One region of the Superficieibacter sp. HKU1 genome, then DNA from elsewhere that is predicted to be linked to it. Evidence: predicted binding sites of a transcription regulator. Region 1 holds the regulator's gene; each other region holds the start of a gene.
The links. Region 1 encodes PurR, which represses purine synthesis genes. Its sites were predicted from a motif close to CANGCAAACGTTTGCNTG; they were not measured.

Region 1 (7,936 bases):
ATTGCAGGACCCGACGCTGATGAAATATATCCTCTATAAAGGATTCATCGGTATCGATGGCATTAGTTTAACCGTGGGAGAGGTGACTGCGACCCGCTTCTGCGTGCATCTAATCCCGGAAACATTACAGCGCACCACCCTCGGCCAGAAAAAACTGGGGCAGCGAATTAATATTGAAATCGACCCGCAAACCCAGGCGGTAGTGGATACGGTTGAGCGGGTACTGGCCGCGCGGGAAGCGGCGCTATTACAGAACGTGGCTGAGTGATGTTAAAAACCCCGGCAGGCCGGGGTTTTTACAGGTTAGCGGGCGACGCGTAAACCATTCTCCACGCCGCGCGAAAAAACCACCTGCCAGAGCTGGATATCCCGGGCACGAAATGCTCCGGCGCAGGCATTCAGATAATAGCGGAACATACGCCTGAAGCGTTCAGAATAATTACCGGCAATTTCTGGCCATGAGGCTTCAAAACGTTCGTACCAGGCCATGAGTGTTTTGTCATAATCGGCGCCAAAATTATGCCAGTCTTCCATAATGAAATGGGGTTCACTGGCAATCGCAATATGGCGCACTGACGGCAGGCAGCCGTTGGGGAAGATATATTTGTTGATCCATGGATCGACATTATTATCCGTTTTTTTCGCCCCAATGGTATGTAACAAAAACAGGCCGTCCGGTTTCAGATTACGATCCACGACATCAAAATAGGTCTTATAGTTTTTAGGTCCTACATGTTCAAACATGCCGACGGACACGATCCGGTCAAATTGATCCTGCAAGTCGCGATAATCCTGAAGCAGGATGGTCACGTCGAGCCCGGCGCAGCGGGCCTGAGCCAGTTTTTGCTGCTCAGCAGAAATGGTCACCCCGGTAACGCTCACGTCATAGTGTTTCGCCATCCATGACGCCAGCCCCCCCCAGCCGCAGCCGATATCCAGCACGCGCATGCCTGGCTCAAGCTGTAGTTTTTCACAAATAAGCTGTAGCTTGGCCTGCTGGGCATCGGCCAGATTATCAGCTTCTTTCCAGTACCCGCAGGAATATTGCATATACGGGTCGAGCATGCGGGTAAACAGATCGTTACCCAGATCGTAGTGCTCTTTACCGACAATCCAGGCGCGCTTTTTACTTTGTAAGTTAATCAGGCGGGTGGCGGCGACACGAAGCACATCTTTCAGGTGGTGCGGTAGCTGAGTATCCAGTCCGGCGCGCAGAACGCGGGTAAAGAATATATCCAGCCGGTCACATTCCCACCAGCCATCCATATAACTTTCGCCTAAACCGAGCGACCCTTCCTGCAGTACTCGCTTAAAGAAATGCGGGTTTTTAACCCGTAAATCACAGGGAGCAGTACCATTAATAGCAATACCTGCGCGGCTTAATAACTCGTTCGTAATGCGATACCAGTCGTCGTTCGGTATGCTAACGTCTTCTATACACGATGAACTCATAGCTTCTCCATCACGCGTATGTGATCAGAACCTTAAAACAGCGTAGATGCTATTTTGGTTTGTGAGAAATCTTACGGGAAATCCGTAAGCCTGCTATCCGACGTAGAAACAGAGGAAGGGAGAAGACCCTTGCCGAAATGCCGTCCATGGGAGAAACGGATGAAATCCATCATCCGCTAAGTAACACTCTTTTATAATAATTTGGCAACAGAATCGAGTATAGGACGCTAAACTCGCTGATTCAATACAAAAATGTTAGCAGCCTAACTAACGGGTCGTTTGTAAGGCTACGCCCGACAGGTTTTTGCCGCCATCTTTTGCTGAGCAGCGCGGCTTGCTACCTGCTGCATCCAGTAGCCTGCGCCCGCCAGCAGCACCGTGATCAGCATCACGCTGGTGGTGGTAAGAAGCGGCGTTGCCACCAGCCACGAGACCACCAGGCTTGCCAGAAAGCACAAGCCGAGCTGGAGGGTATTCTGTAACGCAGCAGCACGCCCGGTCGCCTGAGGGAAAGGGCGCAGGGCCTGTGCCACCACAATCGGGTAAATCGCGCCGTTGGCTATCGCCATCACACAGAAGGGGATTAACAGCGCCGTCAGCGAACTGCCGTCAAGGAGGCCCGTCAGCCAGGTTGCCACCACGCTGAAGGCGTATAATCCCAGAAGCCACGGTAGTAACTGCTCTCCCTGCCATTTTTGCAGCGCCGCACGACAACCATATCCTCCTGCCAGAAATGCAATGGTCTGCGGGACATAGCTCAGGCCAATCGCCGCCGGACCGTAGCCCATTTCACTGAGGATAAAAGGCGAGCCGGTGAGCCAGGCAAAGAAACTGGCCGAACAGGCGGCATAAATCAGTACATTACCGAGATATAACCGTGAGCGCAGCAGCGTGGCAAATGTCAGCTTCTCTTCGCTATCCGTTTTTTGATGCGCGACGGATTTCAGACGCAGTGCCGGGAGCATCAGAAGCAGGGTGATAGCAAATAACGTCGCAAAAATGGCCTGCCAGTCAAAATGGGTCAGGATCCAGCTGCCGAGCAACGGTGCCAGAGCGGGGGAGAGACCCACCAGCGGCATAATGGTGGCGAAGATCCGGTTAACGCGTTGAGCCGGATAATAGTCAGTCACCATCGCCTGCCAGGTCACAGCGGCAGCGCAAACGCCCGTCGCCTGTATAAAGCGCAGCGCCAGCAGCATCGTGGCATCGTGCACCCACAGCATACCCAGGCAACCTACGGCGAAAATGGCCAGCCCGATAAGCAAAATGGGACGCCGCCCGAAGCGATCCGACAGGGGGCCCCACATAAGCTGGGCCAGCGCGAAGCCGGCCAGAAATAAGCTCAGGCTGGCGCTGACCGCGGCGGCCGGGGTATTAAGATCGTGTTGAATCGCCGCGAACGCGGGCAAATACATATCGGTGGCCAGAAATCCCAGCACGCTGAGTCCGGCCAGCCAGACCAGAAACCCTTTTCCAGGCTGCATATACATTCTCTTTTTTACAAGCAGGTGACAGGAGCAAGAGTGTAGGCAGTGCAATAAGACTTGTGAAACGCTAATATTTGTACATTGACATCAAAAAATTTGCAGGCAGAAAATGTGGTCAGAATATTCTCTTGAAGTCATTGATGCGGTTGCCCGCAACGGCAGCTTTAGCGCAGCGGCGCAGGAGCTGCATCGTGTTCCGTCAGCAATCAGTTATACCGTGCGTCAGATGGAAGAGTGGCTGGGGGTGCCGCTATTTGAGCGGCGCCATCGCGATGTAGAGTTAACCCCGGCCGGCAGCTGGTTTTTAAAAGAAGGGCGCACTGTTATCAAAAAAATGCTGATCACCCGTCAGCAGTGTCAGCAAATTGCCAATGGCTGGCGCAGCCAGCTTCCCATTGCCGTAGATAATATTGTCAGGCCCGAACGTACCCGGCAAATGATTGTCGATTTCTATCGCCATTTTCCTGACGTCGAACTGATTGTTTTTCAGGAAGTGTTCAACGGTGTGTGGGATGCGCTGGCCGATGGGCGGGTGGAACTGGCCATCGGCGCAACCCAGGCTATTCCGGTCGGTGGGCGCTACGCGTTTCGGGATATGGGAATGCTGAGCTGGAACTGCGTTGTCTCCTGCGACCATCCCCTCGCAAAACAGCCGGGGCCGTTAAGCGACGATGAGCTACGTAACTGGCCTTCACTGGTGCGCGAGGATACCTCACGCTCGTTGCCAAAGCGCACGACGTGGCTGCTGGACAATCAAAAGCGCGTCGTGGTGCCGGACTGGGAGTCATCGGCAACCTGTATCTCAGCGGGTCTTTGTGCGGCGATGGTGCCTTCACATTTTGCCCGGCCATGGACAGATTCGGGCGAGTGGGTCGCGCTGGCCCTCGAGAACCCGTTTCCTGATGCGGCCTGCTGCTTAACCTGGCAGCAGAGCGATATCTCGCCCGCGCTGGGATGGCTGCTGGAGTATTTGGGAGACAGCGAAACGCTGAACAAAGAGTGGCTGCGGGACCCGGAAGAAACGGCTCCCGCAGGCTAACTTAACGGCGGTAGTCGACGAACGGACCATCGGCTACCGAGCGGCGTTCAATCAGGCGGGGGTGCACCTCAATGGACTTCGATTCAACCCGCTTATTCACAATGCGATCCAGCAGCATATTAAACGCGGCTTCGCCGAGGGAATCTTTCGGCTGATGAATCGTCGTCAGCGCTGGCGTAAAGAAACGGGCATTGCGCACGTTATCGTAACCAATCACCGAAATATCCTGCGGCACGCGCAGGCCCATCTCATCGGCGGCACATAATGCCCCCATCGCCATGATATCGCCACCGCAGAAGACGGCGGTGGGGCGCTGGGACTGATTGAGGATCTGTTGCATCGCCTGATAGCCGGATTCCGGTTCGAAATCCCCCTGGACAATCCACTGTTCAGGGATCGTGACCTGAATTTCGTCCATCGCTTTCATAAACCCGGCCAGACGCCCGGCCCCGGTATTACGTTCCAGCGGACCTGGAATAATACCGATATCACGATGGCCGCGTTCGATCAGATAGCGCCCGGCCATATAGCCACCTTTAAACGCGTTATCAATCACCGAGTCGGTAAAGTCCGCTTTTGATTCGCCCCAGTCCATCACTACCATCGGAATGTGACGGTATTCTTCCAGCATGCTTAATAGCGATTCAGGATATTCAGAGCACATGACCAGTAGGCCATCGACGCGTTTTTGCGCCATCATCGACAAATAAGCGCGTTGCTTTTCAATATCGTTCCACGCATTGCCAAGGATCAGGGTATAACCTTTCTGGAAACAGCTTTTTTCAACCGCTTCAATAATTTCGGCAAAATAGGCCGCTTCACTGCTGGTCGCCAGCAGGCCAATCGACTTGGTGTGATTAACCTTCAGGCTGCGGGCAACAGCGCTGGGAGAATAGTGAAGTTCTTTAATTGCCGCCCACACTGCATTACGCGTATCTTCAGCAACAAAACGGGTTTTGTTGATAACGTGTGACACAGTTGTAGTGGAAACGTTTGCGCGTTTCGCGACATCTTTAATTGTTGCCATTACATCTTACTCCGGACCCTGGCCTGAACGCCTGCAAATAGGAGGGTAAACGTTTGCCTTCACACACCCCTGGCGCAATTTTGCGATCATTGCTTAGGTCGGGAAATCGACACAGAACGTCAGGTGGGGGTCAATGGCTGGTACGCTTATAATTAAGCGTGGAATTTTGGCCGATCCTGATGAAAAGGGAAAGAGAAAAAATGTATATCAATCTAAATCCTGCAAGATTTTCGCCGTTAAGTGTGTAAAAATGAACAAGCTCACTTTTCACAGGGTCATAACAAGGAGTAAAAATTGATGAGTGCCGATCTTAAGTTTTCTCTGGTAACGACCATTATTGTGCTGGGGTTGATTGTTGCCAGCGCATTGGTTGCCGTTCTGCATTGATTCATCCGAGGGAGAGTCTTCTCCCTCACGCCGCTTTTGCGATTTTGCACCTCTCAGCAAAACTCTTTTGCATTTTGCCTCACTTTCGTTTTTTTGTGATTGATGTCATGCTTTTGGCTTCTTTGCGTCGTGTCGTGGTGATGTCGGCCAAAACGGAGTCTGTTCATGAAAGTTAATTTTCCCCTGCTGGCGCTGGCTATCGGTGCGTTTGGTATTGGCACCACCGAGTTTTCTCCGATGGGATTATTGCCCACGATTGCCAAAGGGGTCGATGTTTCTATTCCCACTGCGGGTATGCTTATCAGCGCCTATGCGATTGGCGTAATGGTCGGTGCTCCCATCATGACGCTCCTGCTTTCCCACCGCGCCCGGCGCAACGCGCTAATCTTTCTGATGGCGATTTTTACCCTCGGCAATGTGCTTTCTGCGATTGCACCCGATTACACCACGCTGATGCTTTCCCGTATTGTCACCAGCCTTAACCACGGCGCGTTCTTTGGTCTGGGATCGGTGGTTGCCGCAAGCGTGGTGCCAAAACATAAACAGGCCAGCGCGGTGGCGACCATGTTTATGGGGCTCACCATCGCCAACATTGGCGGCGTTCCGGCGGCCACCTGGCTGGGTGAAGCGATTGGCTGGCGGATGTCCTTTCTTGCGACGGCGGGTCTGGGGGTTATTGCCATGGCGAGCCTGTGGTTCTCGCTGCCAAAAGGCAGTGCAGGGGAGCGGCCCAACGTGCGGCAGGAACTGACGGTGCTGCTGCGTCCGCAGGTTCTTAGCGCACTGCTGACGACCGTGCTGGGGGCAGGCGCGATGTTTACGCTTTACACCTACATCGCGCCGGTTCTGCACAGTCTGTCTGCGGCAACGCCACTCTTTATTACTGCGATGCTGGTCCTGGTGGGGACAGGGTTCTCCATCGGCAATTATCTCGGCGGTAAATTTGCCGATCGTTCAGTGAATGCCACGTTAAAAGGTTTTCTGCTGTTATTAATTGCGATCATGCTGGCTATCCCGCTGCTGGCCCGCAATGAGTTTGGCACGGCGTTAAGTATGCTGGTATGGGGTGCCGCGACATTTGCCGTGGTTCCACCGCTGCAAATGCGCGTTATGCGCGTGGCCAGCGAAGCGCCGGGCTTATCATCGTCGGTGAATATCGGGGCGTTTAATCTCGGTAATGCTTTAGGGGCGATGGCCGGTGGAGCGGTGATCTCCGGCGGGCTGGGTTATAGCTTTGTTCCGGTAATGGGGGCCATCATTGCGGGCCTGGCACTGCTGGTGGTGTTCTTTTCCGCCCGTCAGCCCGCGCGTGAAGTTTGCGCCAGCCGTTAAGCGATAGCGCAGAAGGCAAACGTCTTCTGCGCAGTTACTCAGGCTGCCAGGTTTTGTGCCACAAACGGCCAGTTCACCAGCGCCCAGAAATGCTCCAGATAACCCGGACGGGCATTGCGGTAGTCAATGTAGTAAGCGTGCTCCCAGACATCCACGGTCAGCAAGGGTGTATCGCTGGTGGTTAACGGCGTGCCAGCGTTAGACGTAGAAACGATCGCCAGAGTGCCGTCCGCTTTTTTGACCAGCCATGTCCAGCCTGCACCAAAGTTTTTGATTGCCGCATCGGTGAACTGCTTTTTAAATGCGTCTACGCTGCCAAAGGCCTGGCTGAGCGCATTTGCCAGCGCTTCCCCAGGTTCACCACCGGCAGAAGGGGCAAGACAGTTCCAGTAAAAGGTGTGGTTCCACACCTGAGCCGCATTATTAAACATGCCGCCTTCGGCGCCACGAACGATCTCTTCCAGTGATTTATTTTCCCAGTCCGTATCTTTGATGAGTGCGTTGAGATTGGTCACATAGGTCTGGTGATGTTTGCCGTGATGATAAGCGAGGGTTTCCGCAGAAATATGCGGCTCCAGCGCGTCTTGTGCATACGGTAATGCAGGCAGTTCGAACGACATTGCGATACTCCTTTTTATTTTGATAACTCAATATCCACATATTAAGCACGGGTATATTAACAAAATAACGGAGCCGTAAGAAGAGCCTGTCCTGCTGCATGAGCAGCAGGACAGCGATTAGCGAATGGTTTTCGGCGTCATGACCCGGCGTGCGCCAACGTAGTGGCGTACCCAGTAATCCTCACTCAGCGACGAGATCTGGATATCCTGGCCGCTACGCGGTGACTGAATAAATTTGCCGTTGCCAACATAAACGCCAACGTGATCGGCGGTGCCGCGTCCCTGAGTGCGGAAGAAGACCAGATCGCCGCTTTCGAGGCTGCTGCGCTCAATCGGCGCAGCATCGCGCAGATGATACATTTCGTTCGCCGTGCGCGGGATCGGGATTTTAACCAGGTCTTTGTACGCGTAGTAAACCAGACCGCTGCAATCGAATCCGGTACGCGGTGACGAACCACCCCAGTGATAGGGTTTGCCAATCTGATTCATTAACTTGGACATGGCCGTTCTTTGCGCTTTCTGCATACGGACCTTGTGAACGTCACTCAGCGCCAGCGGTTTGGTCGAGGCATTGAGGCATTTATTCTTATAA
Region 2 (7,936 bases), 1.1 Mb from region 1:
CGGTAACGAGGGGTGGTGTAAGCCTGCCTGTTGCGGTGTAAATGCCGGGTGACGGCTTCGCCTTACCCGGCCTACAGTATTCGTGCGCTGAAGGCGGTGTGTTGACTTTTGTAGGCCGGATAAGACGCGCCAGCGTCGCCATCCGGCATGTGTCCCCCGGACTTATTTACGACGCCAAGTGGTTCCCTGCGGACCGTCTTCCAGCACGATACCCATCTCATTAAGGCGATCGCGCGCCGCATCTGCCGCCGCCCAGTCTTTCGCTTTACGGGCATCCAGACGCTGTTGAATCAGGGCTTCGATTTCCGCGACTTCACCATCGTCAGCCTGCGCGCCGCTTTTCAGGAAAGCGTCCGGATCCTGCTCAAGCAGGCCCAGCACGGCGGAGAGCTTACGCAGATGCGCAGCCAGGGCGTTGGCGGCCTGAGCATCTTCCGTTTTCAGACGGTTAACATCGCGCGCCATATCAAACAGCACCGAGTAGGCTTCCGGCGTGTTGAAATCGTCGTTCATCGCCTCGACAAAGCGCGCTTCAAACGCCTCGCCACCTGCGGCGGCAACCGATGCGTCCGTTCCGCGCAGCGCAGTATACAGGCGCTCCAGCGCCGAACGCGCCTGCTTGAGGTTCTCTTCGCTGTAGTTAAGCTGGCTACGGTAGTGGCCGGACATCAGGAAGTAACGCACGGTTTCGGCGTCGTAATACTTCAGCACGTCGCGCACGGTAAAGAAGTTGCCGAGCGATTTCGACATCTTCTCGCGGTCAACCATCACCATCCCGGAGTGCATCCAGTAGTTAACGTATTCGCCGTCATGGGCGCAGGTCGACTGAGCGATTTCATTTTCATGATGCGGGAACATCAGATCCGACCCACCGCCGTGGATATCAAAATGCGACCCCAGCTGCTTGCAGTTCATCGCCGAGCACTCGATGTGCCAGCCCGGACGCCCTTCGCCCCACGGCGAGGTCCAGCTTGGCTCACCCGGTTTGGACATTTTCCACAGCACGAAGTCCATCGGATTACGCTTTACGTCAGCGATTTCAACGCGTGCGCCCGCCTGGAGCTGATCCAGATCCTGACGCGACAGCTTGCCGTAATCCGCATCGGTTTCGACGGAGAACATGACGTCGCCGTTATCCGCCACGTAAGCGTGGCCGCGCTGGATCAGGCGCTCGACGATTTCAATGATTTCGTGAATATGCTGGGTGGCGCGCGGTTCGCTGTCCGGGCGCAGGATATTCAGCGCGTCGAAATCGGTGTGCATTTCCTTCACCATCCGGTCAACGAGCGCGACAAAACTCTCGCCGTTTTCATTAGCGCGTTTGATGATTTTGTCGTCAATATCGGTGATGTTACGCACGTATTTCAGCTTAAAACCTAAAAAACGCAGATAGCGTGCGACCACGTCGAAAGCGACAAACGTACGTCCATGGCCGATGTGACAGAGATCGTAAACGGTGATACCACACACGTACATGCCCACTTCCCCGGCATGAATAGGTTTAAATTCCTCTTTTTGGCGCGTCAGAGTATTAAAAATTTTTAACATCGAAGATTCCATGTAGTAGACGTGTATGGATCGTAAAGGCCGTATGATACCTATAATTTGGCGATGAAGCAGCACACTTTGCGGGATGATCGAACCCCTCGCTTATGCTATAACATGCCTCTGGCTGTGACCCGCTGTCGGGTCAACGCACTACTATAACGGAACAGGATGCAAAAATGGTTACATTCCACACTAATCACGGCGATATCGTAATCAAAACCTTTGATGACAAAGCGCCTGAAACAGTTAAAAATTTCCTGGACTACTGCCGCGAAGGTTTCTATAACAACACCATTTTCCACCGTGTAATCAACGGTTTTATGATTCAGGGTGGCGGTTTTGAACCTGGTATGCGTCAGAAAGAAACCAAAGAAGCGATCAAAAACGAAGCCAACAACGGTCTGAAAAACACCCGTGGCACGCTGGCGATGGCCCGTACTCAGGCTCCGCACTCTGCAACGGCTCAGTTCTTTATTAACGTCGCGGATAACGACTTCCTGAACTTCTCCGGCGAAAGCCTGCAGGGCTGGGGCTACTGTGTCTTTGCTGAAGTGGTTGAAGGCATGGACGTGGTTGAGAAAATCAAAGGCGTCTCCACTGGCCGCAGCGGTATGCATCAGGACGTGCCGAAAGAAGACGTGATCATTGAAAGCGTGGACGTTAGCGAGTAATTGGTGGCAACACTTTTTATCGCAGATCTGCACTTATGTACCGAAGAACCGGCGATCACCGCCGGTTTTCTGCGTTTTTTAGCAGGTGATGCCCGCGAAGCCGACGCGCTTTATATTCTCGGCGATCTGTTTGAAGCGTGGATTGGCGATGACGACCCGGTGCCGCTGCATCGCGAAATCGCCGCGGCGATCAAACCACTGGTTGATTCCGGCGTACCCTGCTATTTCATTCACGGCAACCGCGATTTCCTGCTCGGCAAGCGCTTTGCCCGCGAAAGCGGCATGATCCTGCTGGCGGAAGAAAAAGTCCTCAATCTGTATGGCCGCAAGGTGTTGATCCTGCACGGCGACACGCTGTGTACCGACGACGCGGGCTATCTGGCGTTTCGGGCCAAAGTTCACCAGCCCTGGCTGCAAAAACTGTTTCTGGCCCTTCCTCTGTTTGTGCGCCAGCGGATCGCCGCGAAAATGCGCGCCAACAGCAAGGCGGCAAACTCCACCAAATCGCTGGAGATCATGGACGTTAATCCGCAGGCGGTGGTCAAGGCGATGGAACGCCATCGCGTACAGTGGATGATCCACGGTCATACGCATCGCCCCGCCGTTCATCACCTTACGGCGAATGATGAGCCTGCGTGTCGCGTGGTGTTAGGTGCCTGGCACTGTGAAGGATCGATGGTAAAAGTGACGCCGGAGGGCGTTGAGTTAATCCACTTCCCTTTTAGCTAATCTCGCTTTTAAAATCGGCTTATTACGATGTAATAGAAAAAGTCTCTCTCTATTATCGCTTTCGCTCGTCGTATGAAAAGCGTATGCTTTTACTTATTGCATAAGGAGGTGCGATCGTGCGAGAGAATTCAGCGTTTACACTTGGTTATCTTATTTGCGCTATTTTTGTTTTTATCGTTTATATTGCCGCCAATTACTATCCTGTTTACGCCTACTATGGCTCATCATTTTATCTACTTGTTTTATTCAGCTACCTTTTAAACACTGTTTTTATCACATCGCTCGTTGCGGTAGCAGCGATGCCCCGCTTTCGCAAAACCTCCTTTGTGGTACTCCTGATTGCAGGTATTGTGATGTTGCCTTTTAGCACGCTAATGCTATACGGACTCCTGCGCAGAAACGCGCAGCTGCGTTTCCGTAACCTGACGGAGTGGAAAGGTTCGGCCAGTAGCCCGCAGGTTACCACCCAGTGTTGCTATGCCACGAAAACACCGTTCATCGGTGGTTGTACCCTCTTCAGTTTTGGCGTGGTCAATTTTTTCACGCCCACCAGTATCCTCGGGTTTTTCGCTGCGCCCATTGGATTTATTATTTTGGTGAATATAATTCGCTTGCGTAATAAAATATCGCTTGGATTTGATTCTGGAAAACTCATCATCACACCAACATTCTTTTCTGATACCTATAGTATTCCGCTCACCGATAGTTTCTTCCACGCGGACTCTTTTTCTGTTACCCCTCGCCACTTTAACGTTCTTCTTTACAAAGAACTTGAGTTGACCTTGCACATTCTGCCTGACAAACGATTTAAAATAGGCTTCGATGATTATTCAATAATTATTGAACAGGGAAATGAAATAACCGAGGAAGACTTTCTTACCGTCATGACGGCGATGCGTGAGAAAGCAGGGATAGCTGAAGTAAGCGATACAATATACTTGTCTGGTGCAGGCTGACATCCATAACGATACGCCTTGCCATCACGACGCAACCGTTTTCCTTGCCGTTTTTCCATGCTATTCTTTGTGGCCTTAGCAGTCTGTGCAGCACACCCACAGGAGTTTTCAGACGCATGTCTTCCCGCAATAACCCGGCGCGTGTCGCCATCGTGATGGGGTCCAAAAGCGACTGGGCTACCATGCAGTTCGCCGCCGAAATCTTCGAAATGCTCAATGTCCCGCACCATGTTGAAGTTGTCTCCGCCCACCGCACCCCCGATAAGCTGTTTAGCTTTGCCGAAAGCGCAGAGGAGAACGGCTATCAGGTGATTATTGCGGGCGCGGGCGGTGCGGCGCACCTGCCGGGGATGATCGCGGCAAAAACGCTGGTGCCGGTGCTGGGTGTGCCGGTACAGAGCGCGGCATTAAGCGGCGTCGACAGCCTCTACTCGATTGTCCAGATGCCGCGCGGCATTCCGGTGGGTACGCTGGCGATTGGTAAAGCAGGCGCAGCGAATGCGGCTCTGCTGGCGGCGCAAATTCTTGCGCAGCATGATGCCGAACTGCATCAGCGTCTGGTCGAGTGGCGTAAGGCGCAGACCGACGAGGTGCTGGAGAATCCGGACCCGCGGGGTGCGGCATGAAGCAGGTTTGTATTCTGGGCAACGGTCAGCTTGGCCGCATGCTGCGTCAGGCCGGTGAGCCGCTGGGCATCGCGGTATGGCCGGTCGGGCTGGATGCCGAGCCGGAGGCGGTGCCGTTCGCGCAAAGCGTGATCACCGCTGAAATCGAACGCTGGCCGGAGACCGCCCTGACCCGCGAACTGGCGCGTCATCCGGCGTTTGTGAATCGCGACGTGTTTCCGGTTATCGCCGACCGCCTGACGCAAAAACAGCTGTTCGATAAACTTGGTCTGGCGACCGCGCCGTGGCAGCTGCTGGCGAATCGCGACGAATGGCCGGAGGTTTTTGCCCGTCTCGGCGAGCTGGCAATCGTTAAGCGCCGGGTCGGCGGTTATGATGGGCGCGGGCAGTGGCGTTTACGCGCGGCAGAGACGGCACAGTTACCGGATGATTGCTACGGCGAATGCATCGTTGAGCAGGGCATTAACTTTAGCGGCGAAGTGTCGCTGGTCGGCGCCCGCGGGCACGACGGGGCCACGGTGTTTTATCCGCTGACGCATAACCTGCATCAGGACGGTATTTTACGCACCAGCGTGGCGTTTCCCCGCGCGAATGCTGAGCAGCAGGCGCAGGCGGAAACCATGCTTTCCGCCATCCTTCACGAACTGAATTATGTCGGCGTGATGGCGATGGAATGTTTTGTTACGCCAGGCGGGTTGCTGATCAACGAACTGGCTCCGCGCGTGCACAACAGCGGCCACTGGACGCAGAACGGCGCGTCCATCAGTCAGTTCGAACTGCACTTACGGGCGATCACCGATCTGCCGCTACCGCAGCCGGTGATTAATAGTCCGTCGGTGATGGTGAATTTGATTGGCACCGATCTGAATTACGCCTGGCTGAAGCTGCCGCTGGTCCATCTGCACTGGTACGACAAAGAGGTGCGCCCGGGCCGTAAGGTAGGGCATCTTAATCTTAATGATAGCGATACGGATCGCCTCAGCGCTACCCTGGAAGCGTTGATGCCGCTATTACCGCCAGAGTATGCCAGCGGGTTGACCTGGGCACAGGGGAAACTGGCGTAAGGCAGGTTGCCCTCCATGCCCGGCGGCGCTTCGCTTGCGCGGGCCTACGGTCAACGTAACCCGCTGATTACAAAAACGTTGTAGGCCGGGTAAGGCGAAGCCGCCACCCGGCAAAAGTCGTTACCCACCATGCCCGGCGGCGCTGCGCTTGCGATTGGGGTGACCGATAATGAGCAGCTACCCTGGAGCCATTGGTTTTTTGCCCCGCTCGCTCTGCCAGCCGCTGATTGACCAGCAGGCGCTGGTGAGTTGCACCATTCCTTCCATGCGTCCGCCGTCTCCGCTGAGCCTGGCCTGGCATACTCACCATTGTGGTAAAGCCGTCACCGATATTGTCAGGCTGTTTCAGCAGCGCCAGCCGGAGATCAGTGGATTTTTGACCACGCTGGAGGGTTAAGATGGTGAAAAATCAAATTGCCACCGCCGGAGGAGCGTAGAATGGAGGGATAATATGTTTAAGGTGTTTGATTCATGATGCAAGAACTCCAGCTGCGCGCCCTTCTCGCCGCGGATACTCCCCTGATTGACGTGCGCGCGCCCGTTGAATTCCAGCGCAGCGCGATGCCTTCGGCGCGTAATTTACCGTTAATGTTTGATAATGAACGTGCCGCGGTCGGCACGACCTATAAACGCGACGGAGCGGAAGCCGCGCTGAAACTGGGTCATCGACTGGTCAGTGGCGAAACGCGTGCGCAACGCATTGCAGGCTGGATTGACGCCGCTCAACGTGCGCCGCAGGGCTATCTGTGCTGCGCACGGGGCGGGCAACGTTCGCATATCGTACAGCAGTGGCTGCGCGATAACGGCGTCGAGTACCCGCTGATCCCCGGCGGTTATAAGGCGCTGCGTCAGGCGGCTATGCAGGCAACGGAAGAGCTTGTACAGCATCCGATAGTGCTGGTTGGCGGCTGTACCGGCAATGGCAAAACGCAGCATGTGCGCGATCATGCCCGCGGGATCGATCTTGAAGGGCTGGCCCACCACCGCGGCTCTTCTTTTGGGCGCACCGTGCAGGCGCAGCATTTTCAGGCAACGTTTGAAAATCATCTGGCGGTGGCGCTGCTAAAAAAAGCGCAGCAGGAACCGGTGCGCTGGGTGCTGGAAGATGAAGGCCAGATGATTGGCGCAAACCATCTGCCGGAGTGCCTGCGGCTGCGGATGCAGGTTGCGCCGGTAGTGGTGGTAGACGATCCGTTTGAACTGCGCCTGGAGCGGCTGCGGGAGGAGTATTTTACCCGAATGTATCATGACTTCACCCAGGCATATGGTGAAGAACAGGGCTGGCAGGAATACAGCGACTATCTGCATCACGGCCTGTTTGCCATCCGCCGCCGTCTCGGGCTGCAACGCTTTGCCGAGTTGACGGCGCAACTGGAACTCGCCCTTGCCAGCCAGCGTGAAAGCGGCAGCACCGACGCCCACTTCCGCTGGCTGGTGCCGCTGCTTGAAGAATATTACGACCCGATGTACCGCTATCAGCTGGAGAAAAAGGCGGAAAAGATTGTGTTCAGGGGAAATGGACCGGAAGTGGCGGAGTGGCTGGCGGCGTGGTGAAACGCCGCTTACTGCATCGGGTATTAGCCTGAAAGGTATGGCGGTGATTATTTTGGCCGCGGTTAATGGTACTTAACAGTACCGGAGTGCTATATGCCGTGCTGTTTTGCCAGCCATTGACTAGCCGTTATAGTTGCAATTCCCTTACGGTTTTAGTTTTTTTCGGTATTCATTGTGGCGTAACTGAGAACATTTAAATACGTTTTGGCCGTGTTGCGAGGAAGACAACCGCCGCACCGATAGCGACGATGAGCGTGTCTTCAATCAAGCCACTTCTGGTCTGCCCAATTTCTGCCATGGCTTTTTTGCGTGCCGCTAGTGTGACATAGGCAAGTGGCACAGCAGCAGAGATAGCGATCGCAGCCCCGGTTTTTTCTTCTCCCGAGGGTGCTAACGCGGCACCCGCAATTCCTGCGCTGGCTACACGTGCTGATAAGCCCAAAAATACGGTGCGATCCGGCGCTGACTTCATCTTATCGCCAAACAGCTCACCTGCCCCCATCGCTAACGCGCCATATTTGAATAGCGGAAGGTCCAGCAGCATGAGCCTGCCCGGTGTGTCGCGTCTGGCAAGGCGCGCTGCAGCGAGAGCCGCCATCGGCGTCATAGAGCGGCAACTGGCGACAACGCCAATCAACGCGGAATAAACAAACTTACTTATTTTCATTATTTATCTCCCGGATAAATAGAGTTTTATTATTTTTTAAGTTTTCAGGGGTGTAAGCCAGGCACTCCCGATTTATTAGCGCATCAACATGTCCACGTTATTCAAACGCTTTTCCTCCGAG
Region 3 (7,936 bases), 2.0 Mb from region 1:
ATCGCGCTCAGCAAATTCGCCAGACCAGCGATGCGCTGCGTGAGGGACGGGTCGTGCTGTATCAGGGACGCTGGCATCAGAACCACACCATTACCACCTGCGCAGGCAAGACGATCAAGCCAGACTTTGACGCGCGGGCGCTAAGCCATATTGAGCGCCGCCAGAGCCATTCATCCGTCGAGGTGAGCGTGGCGTGGCTGGAAGCGCCGGAAGGCTCTCAGCTACTGCTGGTGGCGAACGAAGATTTCTGTACGTGGCAGCCGAAAGAAGATGATTTCTGACAGGCGGGAGAGGTGAGCACTCTACTGACCTCCCGGAAGAGCATCCCCTCGCCGGACGGGAAAGGGGATGTTGAGGGAGGATTAGAGCTTCTGCTCGCGTGCAATCGCCCGATAGCCAATATCCTGACGGCTGAAACTGCCGTCCCAGTGAATATCTGACATCAGCTTGTACGCTTGTTTCTGGGCTTCTGCGACGGTATGGCCCAGTGCGGTAACGCACAGTACGCGTCCGCCGCTGGTCAGAACCTGATCGTTATCCGCAAGCTTCGTTCCTGCATGGAAAACTTTACCGTCGGCCACTTCTTCCAGCGGCAGACCGTGGATCACATCGCCGGTTCGATAATCACCCGGATAGCCACCCGCCGCGATCACTACGCCCAGCGCTGCGCGTTCATCCCACTCTGACGTTTTCTCATCCAGCTTGCCTTCGCAGGCGGCGAGACAGAGTTCCACCAGATCGGACTTCATGCGCAGCATGATCGGCTGGGTTTCCGGATCGCCAAAGCGACAGTTAAATTCGATAACTTTTGGGTTGCCCTGCTTGTCGATCATCAGCCCGGCGTACAGGAAGCCGGTGTAGGTGTTGCCTTCCGCCGCCATGCCTTTCACCGTTGGCCAGATGATCCGTTCCATGGTGCGCTGGTGAACATCGCTGTTCACCACTGGCGCAGGGGAATAGGCACCCATGCCGCCGGTGTTTGGACCAGTATCGCCATCGCCCACGCGCTTGTGATCCTGGCTGGTGGCCATCGGCAACACGTGCTCGCCATCAACCATCACGATGAAGCTGGCTTCTTCGCCGTCAAGGAATTCTTCGATCACAATCCGGTGACCGGCGTCGCCAAAGGCGTTGCCTGCCAGCATGTCGTGTACGGCGGCCTCCGCGTCGTCAAGCGTCATCGCGACGATGACGCCTTTCCCTGCCGCCAGACCGTCAGCTTTAATCACGATCGGCGCGCCTTTTTCACGCAGATACGCCAGCGCAGGCTCAACGTCGGTGAAGTTTTGATATTCCGCCGTCGGGATAGCATGGCGGGCGAGGAAATCCTTAGTAAAGGCTTTGGAGCCTTCCAGTTGGGCGGCCCCTTCGGTTGGGCCAAAGATCTTCAGACCCGCGGCGCGGAAGGCATCGACCACGCCGATCACCAGCGGCGCTTCCGGGCCAACGATAGTCAGATCGATCTTCTCGTTTTGCGCGAAATTCAGCAGTTCAGGAATATCTGTCGCGCTGACGGCAACATTTTGCAGTACCGGCTCAAGCGCCGTGCCCGCATTGCCCGGCGCAACGAATACGGTTTCAACCAGCGGCGACTGTGCCGCTTTCCACGCCAGCGCGTGCTCGCGTCCGCCGTTACCAATGACTAATACTTTCATCTTCTACTCCGTGGATTAATGGCGGAAATGGCGCATATCGGTAAAGATCATCGCAATGCCGTGTTCATCGGCGGCGGCAATCACTTCTTCATCACGGATAGAGCCGCCAGGCTGGATCACGCAGCTCACGCCCACGGCAGCAGCGGCATCAATACCATCGCGGAACGGGAAGAAGGCATCGGAGGCCATCGCGGAACCTTTCACTTCCAGGCCTTCATCAGCAGCTTTAATTCCGGCGATTTTCGCAGAGTAAACGCGGCTCATCTGGCCCGCGCCGATGCCGATGGTCATCTTCTCTTTAGCGTAAACAATGGCATTAGATTTAACAAACTTCGCCACCTTCCAGCAGAACAGCGCATCACGCAATTCTTGTTCGGTTGGCTGACGTTGGGTGACCACACGTAGTTCGCCTTCCGTCACCATGCCCAGATCCCGATCCTGTACCAGCAGGCCGCCGTTCACGCGTTTAAAATCCAGGCCTGCCACGCGCTCCGCCCACTGACCGCAGGTCAGGACGCGCACGTTCTGTTTGGCGGCGGTGATTTTCAGCGCTTCGTCGCTTGCCGAAGGGGCAATGATCACTTCTACAAACTGACGGGAGATGATGGCCTGCGCCGTTTCGGCGTCCAGCTCACGGTTGAACGCGATAATGCCGCCGAATGCAGAGGTCGGGTCGGTTTTGTATGCGCGATCGTAGGCATCCAGAAGAGAGGTGCTGACGGCCACGCCGCATGGGTTGGCGTGCTTAACGATGACACAAGCAGGCTCGTTGAATTCTTTCACGCACTCCAGCGCCGCATCGGTATCAGCGATGTTGTTATATGACAGCGCCTTGCCCTGTACTTGTTGTGCAGTGGCTACGGAAGCTTCTTTGACATTCTCTTCTATATAGAAAGCGGCCTGCTGGTGGCTATTCTCACCGTAGCGCATATCCTGCTTCTTAATGAAGTTCAGATTCAGGGTGCGCGGGAAACGGCCTGAAGCTTCTTTATTGTCGCCGTGATAGGCCGGAACCATACTGCCGAAGTAATTGGCAATCATGCTGTCGTAGGCGGCGGTGTGTTCGAAGGCTTTAATAGCGAGGTCGAAACGGGTATTGAGGGTCAATGAACCTTCATTACTGTCCATCTCATTAATAATGGTGTCGTAGTCGCTGCTCTTCACCACAATAGCGACATCTTTATGGTTCTTGGCAGCGGAGCGCACCATGGTCGGGCCGCCGATATCAATATTCTCTACGGCGTCTTCCAGTGAACAACCCTCACGAGCAACGGTCTCGGCAAACGGATAGAGGTTAACAACCACCATATCAATAGGCGCGATCCCGTGTTTTTCCATAATGCCATCATCCTGACCGCGACGGCCAAGAATACCACCGTGTACTTTTGGATGCAGGGTCTTCACGCGTCCATCCATCATTTCCGGGAAACCGGTGTAATCGGAAACTTCAGTCACCGGCAGACCTTTCTCTGCTAACAGCCGGGCAGTGCCCCCTGTAGACAATAGCTCTACTCCGCGAGCAGAAAGTGCCTGGGCGAATTCGACGATACCGGCTTTATCAGAAACACTGAGCAGAGCGCGGCGGACTGGACGACGTTGTTGCATGGTAAATCCCCTGGATTTGCAAATTACAGAGAGCGTTAGATGAATTTTCTCGTAAAAACTCAGCTAACGCCCCAGGCGGGGCATCCTTCATTTTGCGCGAGCATTGTAACGAAAACGTTTGCGCAACGCTCGCGAATTTTCGGTCTTTTGACGATCTGTGGATAATTCTGTGTGTAAATGGGTATAAGTGGGGGTTTTGCTGGGGAATGCAGCAGTCAGTCATTTTTCTGCAATTTAACAGTTGCGGGCGCTCGAGAACTCCCTATAATGCGCCTCCATCGACACGGCGGATGTGAATCACTTCACACAAACAGCCGGGCCGGTTGAAGAGAAAAATCCTGAAATTCAGGGTTGACTCTGAAAGAGGAAAGCGTAATATACGCCACCTCGCGACGGTGAGCTGTAAGCCGCGTCGCAACTGCTCTTTAACAATTTATCAGACAATCTGTGTGGGCACTCGAAGATACGGATTCTTAAATGCCGAAAGGCAAAAAGAAATACCAAGTCTCAGAGTGAACACGTAATTCATTACGAAGTTTAATTCTTTGAGCATCAAACTTAAATTGAAGAGTTTGATCATGGCTCAGATTGAACGCTGGCGGCAGGCCTAACACATGCAAGTCGAACGGTAACAGGAAGCAGCTTGCTGCTTCGCTGACGAGTGGCGGACGGGTGAGTAATGTCTGGGAAACTGCCTGATGGAGGGGGATAACTACTGGAAACGGTAGCTAATACCGCATAACGTCTTCGGACCAAAGAGGGGGACCTTCGGGCCTCTTGCCATCGGATGTGCCCAGATGGGATTAGCTGGTTGGTGGGGTAACGGCTCACCAAGGCGACGATCCCTAGCTGGTCTGAGAGGATGACCAGCCACACTGGAACTGAGACACGGTCCAGACTCCTACGGGAGGCAGCAGTGGGGAATATTGCACAATGGGCGCAAGCCTGATGCAGCCATGCCGCGTGTATGAAGAAGGCCTTCGGGTTGTAAAGTACTTTCAGCGGGGAGGAAGGCGATGTGGTTAATAACCACGTTGATTGACGTTACCCGCAGAAGAAGCACCGGCTAACTCCGTGCCAGCAGCCGCGGTAATACGGAGGGTGCAAGCGTTAATCGGAATTACTGGGCGTAAAGCGCACGCAGGCGGTCTGACAAGTCGGATGTGAAATCCCCGGGCTCAACCCGGGAACTGCATTCGAAACTGTCAGACTGGAGTCTTGTAGAGGGGGGTAGAATTCCAGGTGTAGCGGTGAAATGCGTAGAGATCTGGAGGAATACCGGTGGCGAAGGCGGCCCCCTGGACAAAGACTGACGCTCAGGTGCGAAAGCGTGGGGAGCAAACAGGATTAGATACCCTGGTAGTCCACGCCGTAAACGATGTCGACTTGGAGGTTGTGCCCTTGAGGCGTGGCTTCCGGAGCTAACGCGTTAAGTCGACCGCCTGGGGAGTACGGCCGCAAGGTTAAAACTCAAATGAATTGACGGGGGCCCGCACAAGCGGTGGAGCATGTGGTTTAATTCGATGCAACGCGAAGAACCTTACCTGGTCTTGACATCCACGGAAGAATCCAGAGATGGATTTGTGCCTTCGGGAACCGTGAGACAGGTGCTGCATGGCTGTCGTCAGCTCGTGTTGTGAAATGTTGGGTTAAGTCCCGCAACGAGCGCAACCCTTATCCTTTGTTGCCAGCGGTCCGGCCGGGAACTCAAAGGAGACTGCCAGTGATAAACTGGAGGAAGGTGGGGATGACGTCAAGTCATCATGGCCCTTACGACCAGGGCTACACACGTGCTACAATGGCATATACAAAGAGAAGCGACCTCGCGAGAGCAAGCGGACCTCATAAAGTATGTCGTAGTCCGGATCGGAGTCTGCAACTCGACTCCGTGAAGTCGGAATCGCTAGTAATCGTGGATCAGAATGCCACGGTGAATACGTTCCCGGGCCTTGTACACACCGCCCGTCACACCATGGGAGTGGGTTGCAAAAGAAGTAGGTAGCTTAACCTTCGGGAGGGCGCTTACCACTTTGTGATTCATGACTGGGGTGAAGTCGTAACAAGGTAACCGTAGGGGAACCTGCGGTTGGATCACCTCCTTACCTTAAAGAAACGTTCTTTGTAGTGCTCACACAGATTGTCTGATGAAAACGGGCAGTAAAAAATCTCTGCAGGCTTGTAGCTCAGGTGGTTAGAGCGCACCCCTGATAAGGGTGAGGTCGGTGGTTCAAGTCCACTCAGGCCTACCAAATTCGTCCTGATACTGCGTTGTGAAACGACTCGCATACCTGAGTATGCTTCGCCGTTCCACGCCTTGCCTCAGGAAAAATTGCGGTGAGCGAGATTTACGATGGGGCTATAGCTCAGCTGGGAGAGCGCCTGCTTTGCACGCAGGAGGTCTGCGGTTCGATCCCGCATAGCTCCACCATCCTTTACTGTCCGGAACATGAAAACTTCAGAGTGTACCTGAGAAGGTATGCTGCGAAGTTTTGCTCTTTAAAAATCTGGATCAAGCTGAAAATTGAAAAACACTGAACAACGCGAGTTGTTCGTGGGTCTCTCAAATTTTCGCAACACTGAAGTGAAACAGCTTCGGGTTGTGAGGTTAAGCGACTAAGCGTACACGGTGGATGCCCTGGCAGTCAGAGGCGATGAAGGGCGTGCTAATCTGCGATAAGCGCCGGTAAGGTGATATGAACCGTTATACCCGGCGATACCCGAATGGGGAAACCCAGTGCAATCCGTTGCACTATCGTTAAGTGAATACATAGCTTAACGAGGCGAACCGGGGGAACTGAAACATCTAAGTACCCCGAGGAAAAGAAATCAACCGAGATTCCCCCAGTAGCGGCGAGCGAACGGGGAGGAGCCCGGAGTCTGAATCAGCGTGTGTGGTAGTGGAACGGTCTGGAAAGTCCGGCGGTACAGGGTGATAGTCCCGTACACAAAATCACACACACTGTGAACTCGAAGAGTAGGGCGGGACACGTGGTATCCTGTCTGAATATGGGGGGACCATCCTCCAAGGCTAAATACTCCTGACTGACCGATAGTGAACCAGTACCGTGAGGGAAAGGCGAAAAGAACCCCGGCGAGGGGAGTGAAAAAGAACCTGAAACCGTGTACGTACAAGCAGTGGGAGCCTCCTTGTGGGGTGACTGCGTACCTTTTGTATAATGGGTCAGCGACTTATATTCTGTAGCAAGGTTAACCGTATAGGGGAGCCGGAGGGAAACCGAGTCTTAATTGGGCGTTAAGTTGCAGGGTATAGACCCGAAACCCGGTGATCTAGCCATGGGCAGGTTGAAGGTTGGGTAACACTAACTGGAGGACCGAACCGACTAATGTTGAAAAATTAGCGGATGACCTGTGGCTGGGGGTGAAAGGCCAATCAAACCGGGAGATAGCTGGTTCTCCCCGAAAGCTATTTAGGTAGCGCCTCGTGAACTCATCTTCGGGGGTAGAGCACTGTTTCGGCCAGGGGGTCATCCCGACTTACCGATCCGATGCAAACTGCGAATACCGAAGAATGTTATCACGGGAGACACACGGCGGGTGCTAACGTCCGTCGTGAAGAGGGAAACAACCCAGACCGCCAGCTAAGGTCCCAAAGTCATGGTTAAGTGGGAAACGATGTGGGAAGGCCCAGACAGCCAGGATGTTGGCTTAGAAGCAGCCATCATTTAAAGAAAGCGTAATAGCTCACTGGTCGAGTCGGCCTGCGCGGAAGATGTAACGGGGCTAAACCATGCACCGAAGCTGCGGCAGCGACGCTTATGCGTTGTTGGGTAGGGGAGCGTTCTGTAAGCCGTTGAAGGTGGCCTGTGAGGGCTGCTGGAGGTATCAGAAGTGCGAATGCTGACATAAGTAACGATAATGCGGGTGAAAAACCCGCACGCCGGAAGACCAAGGGTTCCTGTCCAACGTTAATCGGGGCAGGGTGAGTCGACCCCTAAGGCGAGGCCGAAAGGCGTAGTCGATGGGAAACGGGTTAATATTCCCGTACTTGGTGTTACTGCGAAGGGGGGACGGAGAAGGCTATGTCGGCCGGGCGACGGTTGTCCCGGTTTAAGCGTGAAGGTGGTGCGACCAGGTAAATCCGGTTGCGCATTAACACTGAGGCGTGATGACGAGGCACTACGGTGCTGAAGTGACAAATGCCCTGCTTCCAGGAAAAGCCTCTAAGCATCAGGTAACACGAAATCGTACCCCAAACCGACACAGGTGGTCAGGTAGAGAATACCAAGGCGCTTGAGAGAACCCGGGTGAAGGAACTAGGCAAAATGGTGCCGTAACTTCGGGAGAAGGCACGCTGGTGCGTAGGTGAAGTGACTTGCTCACGGAGCTGAAACCAGTCGAAGATACCAGCTGGCTGCAACTGTTTATTAAAAACACAGCACTGTGCAAACACGAAAGTGGACGTATACGGTGTGACGCCTGCCCGGTGCCGGAAGGTTAATTGATGGGGTTATCGCAAGAGAAGCTCCTGATCGAAGCCCCGGTAAACGGCGGCCGTAACTATAACGGTCCTAAGGTAGCGAAATTCCTTGTCGGGTAAGTTCCGACCTGCACGAATGGCGTAATGATGGCCAGGCTGTCTCCACCCGGGACTCAGTGAAATTGAACTCGCTGTGAAGATGCAGTGTACCCGCGGCAAGACGGAAAGACCCCGTGAA
Region 4 (7,936 bases), 1.3 Mb from region 1:
CCACCTGCGGCGGGGTGGCAAGCTGGATGTCTTTTGGCACAATCTGGCCGATCAGCGCGTCCAGCGACGCGGCACCCACGGCATTCAGCATAGCCTGCTGTTGCGTGGCATCCGGTCCGATATGGCGTTCAATGAAAGCGCCGCTGTTTTCAAGCTGACTTAACGTCTGGGTCATGAGCGAGGGTTCCTGAAACATTCGGTGAATGGTGGTTATTTTTGGCCGGATGCCCGGTGGCGCTACGCTTACCGGGCCTACGGATTGTGTCTGGTCTGGCTTCTGGCCGGATGCCCGGTGGCGCTACGCTTACCGGGCCTACGGAATGCGTCTGGTTCGGCTTCGTATCCGGCGATGAAGGCTTATTCGTCTTCTAACAGTGCCTCATAGGCAGTGGCATCCAGCAGCGCGTCAATTTCGGTTTCGTCACTGGCTTTGATTTTAAAAATCCAGCCGCCGGCATAAGGCTCGCTGTTAACCAGTTCCGGGGAGTCGCCCAGCGCGTCGTTTACCGCCACAATTTCACCGCCGATCGGCGCATAAATGTCGGAGGCGGCTTTCACTGACTCTGCCACCGCGCAGTCATCACCAGCGCTGACGGTAGTGCCCACGTCCGGTAAATCGACAAACACCATGTCGCCCAGCAGCTCTTGCGCATGTTCAGTAATGCCGACAGTGTAAGAACCGTCCGCCTCTTTGCGCAGCCACTCGTGTTCTTTACTGTATTTCAGTTCCGCAGGTACATTGCTCATCGCTCATTCTCCAGAAAGTACATTACGCAACGGCGTTGCCGTTACGAACAAAAACAGGTTTCGTGACCTTAACCGGCATTTCCCGGTTGCGGATTTGCACAATCGCTTTATCGCCAATGCCTGCCGGAACGCGTGCCAGCGCAATGCTGTAGCCCAGCGTCGGCGAGAAAGTGCCGCTGGTGATAACGCCTTCCTGCGGGTTGCCCTGCGCATCGGTAAAGCGCACCGGTAATTCATTACGCAGCACGCCTTTTTCGGTCATCATCAGGCCGACCAGCTGTTCGGTGCCTCTTTCACGCTGCAATTCAAGCGCGTCGCGGCCAATAAAATCGCGATCGGCGGGTTCCCAGGCGATAGTCCAGCCCATATTTGCCGCCAGCGGAGAGACGCCTTCGTCCATTTCCTGACCGTAGAGGTTCATGCCCGCTTCAAGACGCAGCGTGTCGCGCGCGCCCAGGCCGCAGGGTTTAACCCCCGCATCGACCAGCGCCTGCCAGAAATCCGCCGCCTGCTCATTGGGCAGCGCAATTTCATAACCCGCTTCGCCGGTATAGCCGGTGGTCGCGATAAACAAATCGCCCGCCTGTACGCCAAAGAACGGTTTCATACCCGCTACTGCCTGGCGCTGTTCTTCAGTAAACAGCGTGGCCGCTTTCGCCTGTGCATTTGGCCCCTGGACCGCAATCAGGGACAGATCGTCGCGCACGGTGATGTCGATGGCGTAAGATTCGGCGTGCTGGGTGATCCAGGCAAGGTCTTTTTCACGGGTGGCGGAGTTAACGACCAGGCGGAAGAACTCTTCCGTGAAGTAATAGACGATAAGGTCGTCAATCACACCGCCGGATGCATTGAGCATGCCTGAGTAAAGCGCCTTACCGGGTTTCGTCAGTTTTGCGACGTCGTTAGCCAGCAGATAGCGTAAAAACTCCCGGGTACGGTTACCGCGAAGATCGACGATAGTCATATGCGAGACGTCAAACATACCGGCGTCGGTACGCACCGCGTGGTGCTCATCAATCTGGGAGCCGTAATGCAGCGGCATCATCCAGCCGTGAAAATCCACCATTCGTGCGCCGCACTGGGTGTGTTGTTCGTATAACGGAGTCTGTTGAGCCATCTTTTCCTCGTCAAATCAGCCGGGTTTCGCCAGCGAAACAGTGGCGACGCAAACGTTCTCTTTGGTCTGAACTTACCACCGAACCCTGGCGTAAACCATAAGCTAAAGAAGGTCATCACATTAGCTTATGACCAAAATGCGCAGAAACCGCAGCAGAATTTTTGACTGGCTAAATGCGCAACGACGCGAAAAAAAGCATATATCGACGGCTCAACAACGAATTTAGCAATATTTAAATTGGGAAAACTGGCAAAAATTTCTTAGAGCACAATTGATGACATTACAAAAAGTAATGCGAAAAGATGAGTGAAATTAGAATTTCTCAAACGAGGTAAAAAATCCCGGCGCTGAGGCCGGGAAGAAAAGTGTGACCCAGTTAACGTAACCAGTCAGGGAGATCGTTTACTCCCATCGCCTGACGGATGAGTTGCGGTTTCACGCCGGGTAGCGTGTCGGCGATTTTCAGGCCAATATCGCGCAGGAACTTTTTCGCCGGATTATGCCCGGCGAAGAGTTCGCGAAATCCCTGCATCCCGGCAAGCATCAGCGCGGCGCTGTGCTTACGACTGCGTTCAAAGCGGCGTAAATACATGTACTGCCCGATATCTTTACCCTGCTGATTAAGACGGCGCAGTTCACCGATCAGTTCCGCCGCATCCATAAAACCAAGGTTAACGCCCTGCCCGGCCAGCGGATGAATGGTATGGGCAGCATCGCCAACCAGCGCCAGACGGTGCGCAGCAAACTGGCGCGCGTAGCGGCCGGTTAACGGGAAAACCTGGCGTTCGCTCTCCACGTTGCACAGCCCCAGACGATGATCAAAAGCAACCGTTAATGCCTGATTAAACGCGGTGTCTTCAGCCTGCTGCATCCGCGCGGCCTCGTCAGGGGCCAGCGACCAGACGATAGAACACAGGTGCGGATCGCTAAGCGGCAGGAACGCCAGGATGCCCTCGCCGTGAAAGACCTGACGCGCCACGCCCTGATGCGGCTCGGCGGTACGGATGGTCGCGACCAGCGCATGATGGTTATAGTCCCAGAAGGTCAGCGGGATATCGGCTTTGTCGCGCAGCCAGGAGTGAGCGCCGTCCGCTCCCACGACCAGCCGGGCAGTCATCATGCTGCCATCTTTCAGATTCAGGAAGACCTCGTTCTCGCCCCACGCTACCTGCTGCAACTCAGCCGGAGCGATTAACGTTACGTCCTGACACTGCTGCGCTTTTTGCCACAGCGCGTAATGAATGACGTCATTCTCAATAATATGACCCAGATGAGTATGGCCCATGCTGCGATCGTCAAAACTGATATGCCCGAAGCTGTCCTTTTCCCACACTTCCATGCCGTGATAGCAGCTGACACGCTGTTCGATAACAGAAGACCATACCCCAAGATGGGTCAGCAGCTTTTCGCTGGCCGCGTTAATGGCCGATACGCGTAGCGCATGGGGCGCGTCCATCTCTGGTTTTTGGACCGTTTTTTGTTCCAGTACGGCCACGCGCAGGCCGCTGCCCTGAAGACCGCAGGCAATCGCCAGCCCGACCATTCCCCCGCCAACAATCGCTACGTCAACACTTTGCACAGTTCTACTCCTGAAGCCTGATTCGGCAGGCGAGATGGTTTGAATGAGATAGCTTAGCGCGTTACCCAGCCCAGCGTGCGGCGGGCCAGCGCGTTACGGGCCACAGAGCAGCCTTCCATCGCCATCAGTCCCACGTTACGTCCGGCAATCAACGGAAACCAACGGTTAGCAAACAGATGCACCAGCCCGTCGGTGACACCGATGGTGGCAGCTTTATCCGCGCTGCGGCGGTCGCGATAGCGACTGAGCGTAGCATAGCTGCCGGGATCGTCTGCCTGCGCCAGCGTCTCCGCCAGACTCATCACATCGCGCAGGCCAAGGTTAAAGCCCTGACCGGCAATGGGGTGCAGCGTTTGCGCGGCGTTGCCCACCAGCGCCAGCCGATGCGAAATAGACGCGGAAGCGGTGGTGAGCGCAAGCGGATAGGCCGCCCGCTGCCCGGCATGCGTAATACGCCCCAGCCGCCAGCCAAAGGCGCGCTGTAATTCGTCACAAAATTGCGCGTCGGTCCACGACATGACTTCGTCGCGGCGGTCGAGAGGATGGCACCAGACCAGCGAGCTGCGCCCGGCAGACATTGGCAACATGGCGAGGGGGCCGTCTGGCGTAAAACGCTCAAAGGCACGCCCCTGATGAGCAAGCGCGGTGGTGACGTTGGCAATCACCGCTATCTGCTGATACGGCTGTTGTTGCCACTGAATACCGCACTGCGCGCCGAGCGCCGAGCGTGAACCATCAGCGGCCACCAGCAGACGTCCTGTCAGCGTGTCACCGTTATCCAGCGTAACGCTGACATCATCCTGACAGCGCGCCAGGCTGACCACGCTCGCAGGACAGTGCAGCGTTACGCCGGGCGCTTTACGCAGGAGCGCAAACAGATGCTGACCAACGTCATGAAGTTCCACCACCTGTCCTAGCGCCGGAATCGCATAATCGCTGGCGTCCAGCATGACCGCGCCCGCATGACCGCGATCGCTGACGTGGACCGTGTTAATCGGCGTAGCGCTGCGGGCAATGGCCTGCCAGACGCCGATACGCGCCAGCTGCTCACAGGTTCCTGCGGCCAGCGCGATGGCTCGCGCGTCAAAGCCCGGATGGGCCGCCGCGTCAGGCGCGACCGCCTCGATCAGATGGATCGCCAGCGCTCCCTGAGTTAAGTGTGATATCGCCAGCGCCAGCGTTGCGCCGGTCATGCCGCCGCCTACAATAATCACGCTCATTGTTCGCGCGCCGCCGCCATTAAGGCTTCGATATCGTCGGCTTTTTTCACTACGCGATCGGTGAGATTTTCATTGCCCGACGCGGTGATCACGATGTCATCTTCAATGCGAATGCCAATCCCGCGATACTGCGGCGGCACATCGGCATCCGGCGCGACATAAAGCCCCGGCTCGACGGTCAGCACCATGCCGGGTTCCAGCACCCGCGAACGATCAACGCCGTAGGCACCGACATCGTGAACGTCCAGCCCCAGCCAGTGGCTCAGACCGTGCATAAAGAACGGGCGATGGGCGTTGCTGGCGATAAGTTCTTCCACCTCACCCTGCAAAATGCCGAGCTTCACCAGACCAGCGATCATGATGCGCACGACCTCGGTGGTCACCTCCTGAATGGTGGTTCCCGGCCGATAAAGTTTGAGCGCGGTTTCCAGCGACGCAAGCACGATGTCGTAGATTTCACGCTGCGCCGGGGAAAATTTGCCGTTCACCGGGAAGGTGCGCGTAATATCGCCCGCATAGCCCCGGTATTCGCAGCCCGCGTCGATCAGCACCAGATCGCCGTCGCGCAGTTCGCTTTCGTTTTCGGTGTAGTGCAGGATGCAGCCGTTTTCGCCGCCGCCGACAATGGTGTTATACGACGGGTAACGCGCGCCGTGGCGCGTAAATTCGTGGTGAATTTCCCCTTCCAGTTGATATTCAAACATGCCCGGACGGCATTGTTGCATCGCCCGAATATGCGCCAGCGCGGTGATCTCCCCGGCGCGGCGCAGCACGTCAATTTCTTCCGCCGATTTGAACAGGCGCATCTCATGCACCAGTGGACGCCAGTCGGCAATGTTGCCAGGCGCGGAGAGATTCTGCCGCGAGCCTTTACGCAGTTTTTCCAGCGCGTTAAAGACGATTTGGTCAGCATACGCATACTCGCCCTGGGCGTGCCAGACGGTGTCCAGACCGTTAAGTAATTGATAAAGCTGCGCATTGATTTCGCTAAACGCCAGCGCCCTGTCGACGCCCAATTTTTCCGGGGCGGCGTCCTGACCGAGACGGCGGCCAAACCAGATCTCCGCCGTCAGATCGCGCAGGCGGTTAAACAATACGCTGTGGTTGTGGGTATCATCACTTTTAATCAGCACCAGCACGGCTTCCGGCTCATTGAAACCGGTGAAGTACCAGAAGTCGCTGCTCTGGCGATACGGATACTCGGTATCCGCGCTGCGCGTGGCTTCCGGCGCGGCAAAGATCAGCGCCGCGCTGCCCGGTTGCATCTGGGCCAGAAGTGCCTGGCGACGACGGTGAAACTCCTGCTGAGTCATGATACCTCCATGAGTATTTTCTTAATGTAAGGTCGGTTTGCGCACTTCCGGCGCGGTCGGCTGCTGGCGTGTGAAGGTATCGTGGCACAACAGCGCAGCAACGCGGACGTATTCAATAATCTCTTCAAGCGACATTTCCAGCTCTTCCTGATCTTCTTCCAGATCGTAGCCAAGCTGAGCAATATTGCGCAGATCGTCAATCGCCTCACCGGTTTCACCAGGGACTTTATCCAGCTTCGGCTGCGTCACGCCCAGCCCCAGCAGGAAATGGTTTACCCAGCCCGACAGCGCATCAGCACGGTCGAAAACGCTGACCTCATCCCCTTCCGGAAGATAAAGCTGGAACTGAAAACCGTCGTCTTCCAGCGAATCACTGGTGGCGGAGTGCATGCTACGCAGCGCCTGCGCTAACTCATGGCCGAACGCCAGACCTTCGTTAGTAAGATCGTGCAACAGCGGCTGCCATGACGTGTCCGTGGTGCCGCCACAAAGGATCCCGCTAATCAAACCATGCATTTCTGCCGGGGTTAATCCTGCTCCCTGTTGGTTCAGTAACTGGTTCACATCGTTGTAACCAGGCATTTCATTCTTTATAGACATGCGCATTCGTCATCGTTGGGGGAAGATTCATGTTATGCTACCACTTTGGACCCTGGTGATACCAGAAAAGGGCTTGTATCTGCACGCCAGGGTAGCTATAGTGTCGCCCCTTCGCCAGCCCCGGATTCGGGTACGAAGGCCGCGCAGTCAATTCAGCAGGAAGGTGGCATGTCTGCACAACCCGTCGATATCCATATTTTTGGCCGTTCACTACGCGTGAATTGCCCGCCTGAACAAAGGGATGCCCTGAATCAGGCTGCGGACGATCTGAATCAGCGGTTGCAAGATCTGAAAGAACGCACTAGAGTCACAAATACTGAGCAGCTGGTTTTCATCGCCGCGTTGAACATCAGCTATGAGTTAACTCAGGAAAAGGCAAAAACCCGCGACTACGCTGCCAGCATGGAGCAACGTATTCGGATGCTGCAACAGACCATTGAACAGGCATTACTTGAGCAAGGTCGCATATCCGAAAGATCGGGGCCAAAGTTTGAATAACACTTTGCGATTAGCTATGGTAGAGTTATCGTGAAGACAAAATTTCTCTGAGATGTTTGCAAGCGGGCCAGTCCCCTGAGCCGATATTTCATACCAACAGAATGTGGCGCTCCACGGTTGGTGAGCATGCTCGGTTCGTCCGAGAAGCCTTAAAACTGTGACGACACATTCACCTTGAACCAAGGGTTCAAGGGTTACAGCCTGCGGCGGCATCTCGGAGATTCCCCTTCTTTTACTACCATGACTGAACTTACCGTTACGTCACTTCAGCGTCAGGAAATTCGCCGCCATATCAGGCAGCTTCGCCGTACCCTTTCTGTTGACCAACAAACGCATTTCGCCCAGCAGGCCGCCGCCCGCATGATGGCGTATCCGCCGGTGGTGATGGCGCATACCGTGGCGCTGTTTCTCTCCTTTGATGGCGAGCTTGATACTCGTCCGCTGATTGAACAACTGTGGCGCGCCGGCAAGCGGGTTTACCTTCCGGTGTTGCATCCTTTTAGCCCTGGCAACTTGCTGTTTCTGCACTACCATCCGCAAAGCGAACTGGTGGTGAATCGTCTGAAAATCCACGAGCCGAAGCTGGACGTGCGTGACGTGCTGCCCCTGACGCAGCTCGACGTGCTGGTCACGCCGCTGGTGGCGTTTGACGGTCAGGGTCAGCGGCTGGGGATGGGCGGTGGGTTTTACGATCGTACCTTACAGCACTGGCAGCAGTATCGCTTACAGCCGGTAGGCTACGCGCATGATTGTCAGCGCGTGGAGGCGCTGCCGGTGGAAGAGTGGGATATACCGCTGCCTGCGGTGGTCACTCCCTCCGTAATATGGGAGTGGTAACCCCCTCAGCAAAGAGGGGGCATAT

Region 2: a site for PurR is predicted at 3,933-3,950, ahead of purE (5-(carboxyamino)imidazole ribonucleotide mutase). Genes of this name have one in related genera too.
Region 3: a site for PurR is predicted at 3,368-3,385, ahead of purH (bifunctional phosphoribosylaminoimidazolecarboxamide formyltransferase/IMP cyclohydrolase). Genes of this name have one in related genera too.
Region 4: a site for PurR is predicted at 1,910-1,927, ahead of gcvT (glycine cleavage system aminomethyltransferase GcvT). Genes of this name have one in related genera too.

Annotation. Positions count from the first base shown of each region.
Region 1 covers NZ_CP119754.1:2,463,784-2,471,719, reverse strand. The annotation lists gene P0H77_RS11820 (riboflavin synthase subunit alpha) at 1-268, shown strand, start outside; gene cfa (cyclopropane fatty acyl phospholipid synthase) at 304-1,452, opposite strand; gene punC (purine nucleoside transporter PunC) at 1,740-2,936, opposite strand; gene punR (DNA-binding transcriptional activator PunR) at 3,049-3,978, shown strand; gene purR (HTH-type transcriptional repressor PurR) at 3,980-5,005, opposite strand; gene P0H77_RS11795 (YnhF family membrane protein) at 5,303-5,392, shown strand; gene P0H77_RS11790 (MFS transporter) at 5,558-6,724, shown strand; gene sodB (superoxide dismutase [Fe]) at 6,763-7,344, opposite strand; gene P0H77_RS11780 (C40 family peptidase) at 7,462-7,936, opposite strand, start outside.
Region 2 covers NZ_CP119754.1:1,354,615-1,362,550, reverse strand. The annotation lists gene P0H77_RS06535 (metal-dependent hydrolase) at 1-6, shown strand, start outside; gene cysS (cysteine--tRNA ligase) at 163-1,548, opposite strand; gene ppiB (peptidylprolyl isomerase B) at 1,725-2,219, shown strand; gene lpxH (UDP-2,3-diacylglucosamine diphosphatase) at 2,223-2,948, shown strand; gene P0H77_RS06515 (hypothetical protein) at 3,065-3,904, shown strand; gene purE (5-(carboxyamino)imidazole ribonucleotide mutase) at 4,021-4,530, shown strand; gene purK (5-(carboxyamino)imidazole ribonucleotide synthase) at 4,527-5,594, shown strand; partial or broken gene P0H77_RS06500 (HTH-type transcriptional activator AllS) at 5,785-5,991, shown strand; gene mnmH (tRNA 2-selenouridine(34) synthase MnmH) at 6,066-7,148, shown strand; gene P0H77_RS06490 (hypothetical protein) at 7,342-7,815, opposite strand.
Region 3 covers NZ_CP119754.1:4,498,869-4,506,804, reverse strand. The annotation lists gene P0H77_RS21460 (DUF1481 domain-containing protein) at 1-281, shown strand, start outside; gene purD (phosphoribosylamine--glycine ligase) at 363-1,655, opposite strand; gene purH (bifunctional phosphoribosylaminoimidazolecarboxamide formyltransferase/IMP cyclohydrolase) at 1,671-3,260, opposite strand; rRNA gene P0H77_RS21445 (16S ribosomal RNA) at 3,821-5,362, shown strand; tRNA gene P0H77_RS21440 (tRNA-Ile) at 5,433-5,509, shown strand; tRNA gene P0H77_RS21435 (tRNA-Ala) at 5,613-5,688, shown strand; rRNA gene P0H77_RS21430 (23S ribosomal RNA) at 5,864-7,936, shown strand, end outside.
Region 4 covers NZ_CP119754.1:3,761,033-3,768,968, forward strand. The annotation lists gene gcvP (aminomethyl-transferring glycine dehydrogenase) at 1-175, opposite strand, end outside; gene gcvH (glycine cleavage system protein GcvH) at 358-747, opposite strand; gene gcvT (glycine cleavage system aminomethyltransferase GcvT) at 770-1,864, opposite strand; gene ubiI (FAD-dependent 2-octaprenylphenol hydroxylase) at 2,241-3,443, opposite strand; gene ubiH (2-octaprenyl-6-methoxyphenyl hydroxylase) at 3,497-4,663, opposite strand; gene pepP (Xaa-Pro aminopeptidase) at 4,660-5,976, opposite strand; gene P0H77_RS17835 (YecA family protein) at 5,998-6,576, opposite strand; gene zapA (cell division protein ZapA) at 6,745-7,074, shown strand; RNA gene ssrS (6S RNA) at 7,116-7,299, shown strand; gene P0H77_RS17850 (5-formyltetrahydrofolate cyclo-ligase) at 7,315-7,911, shown strand.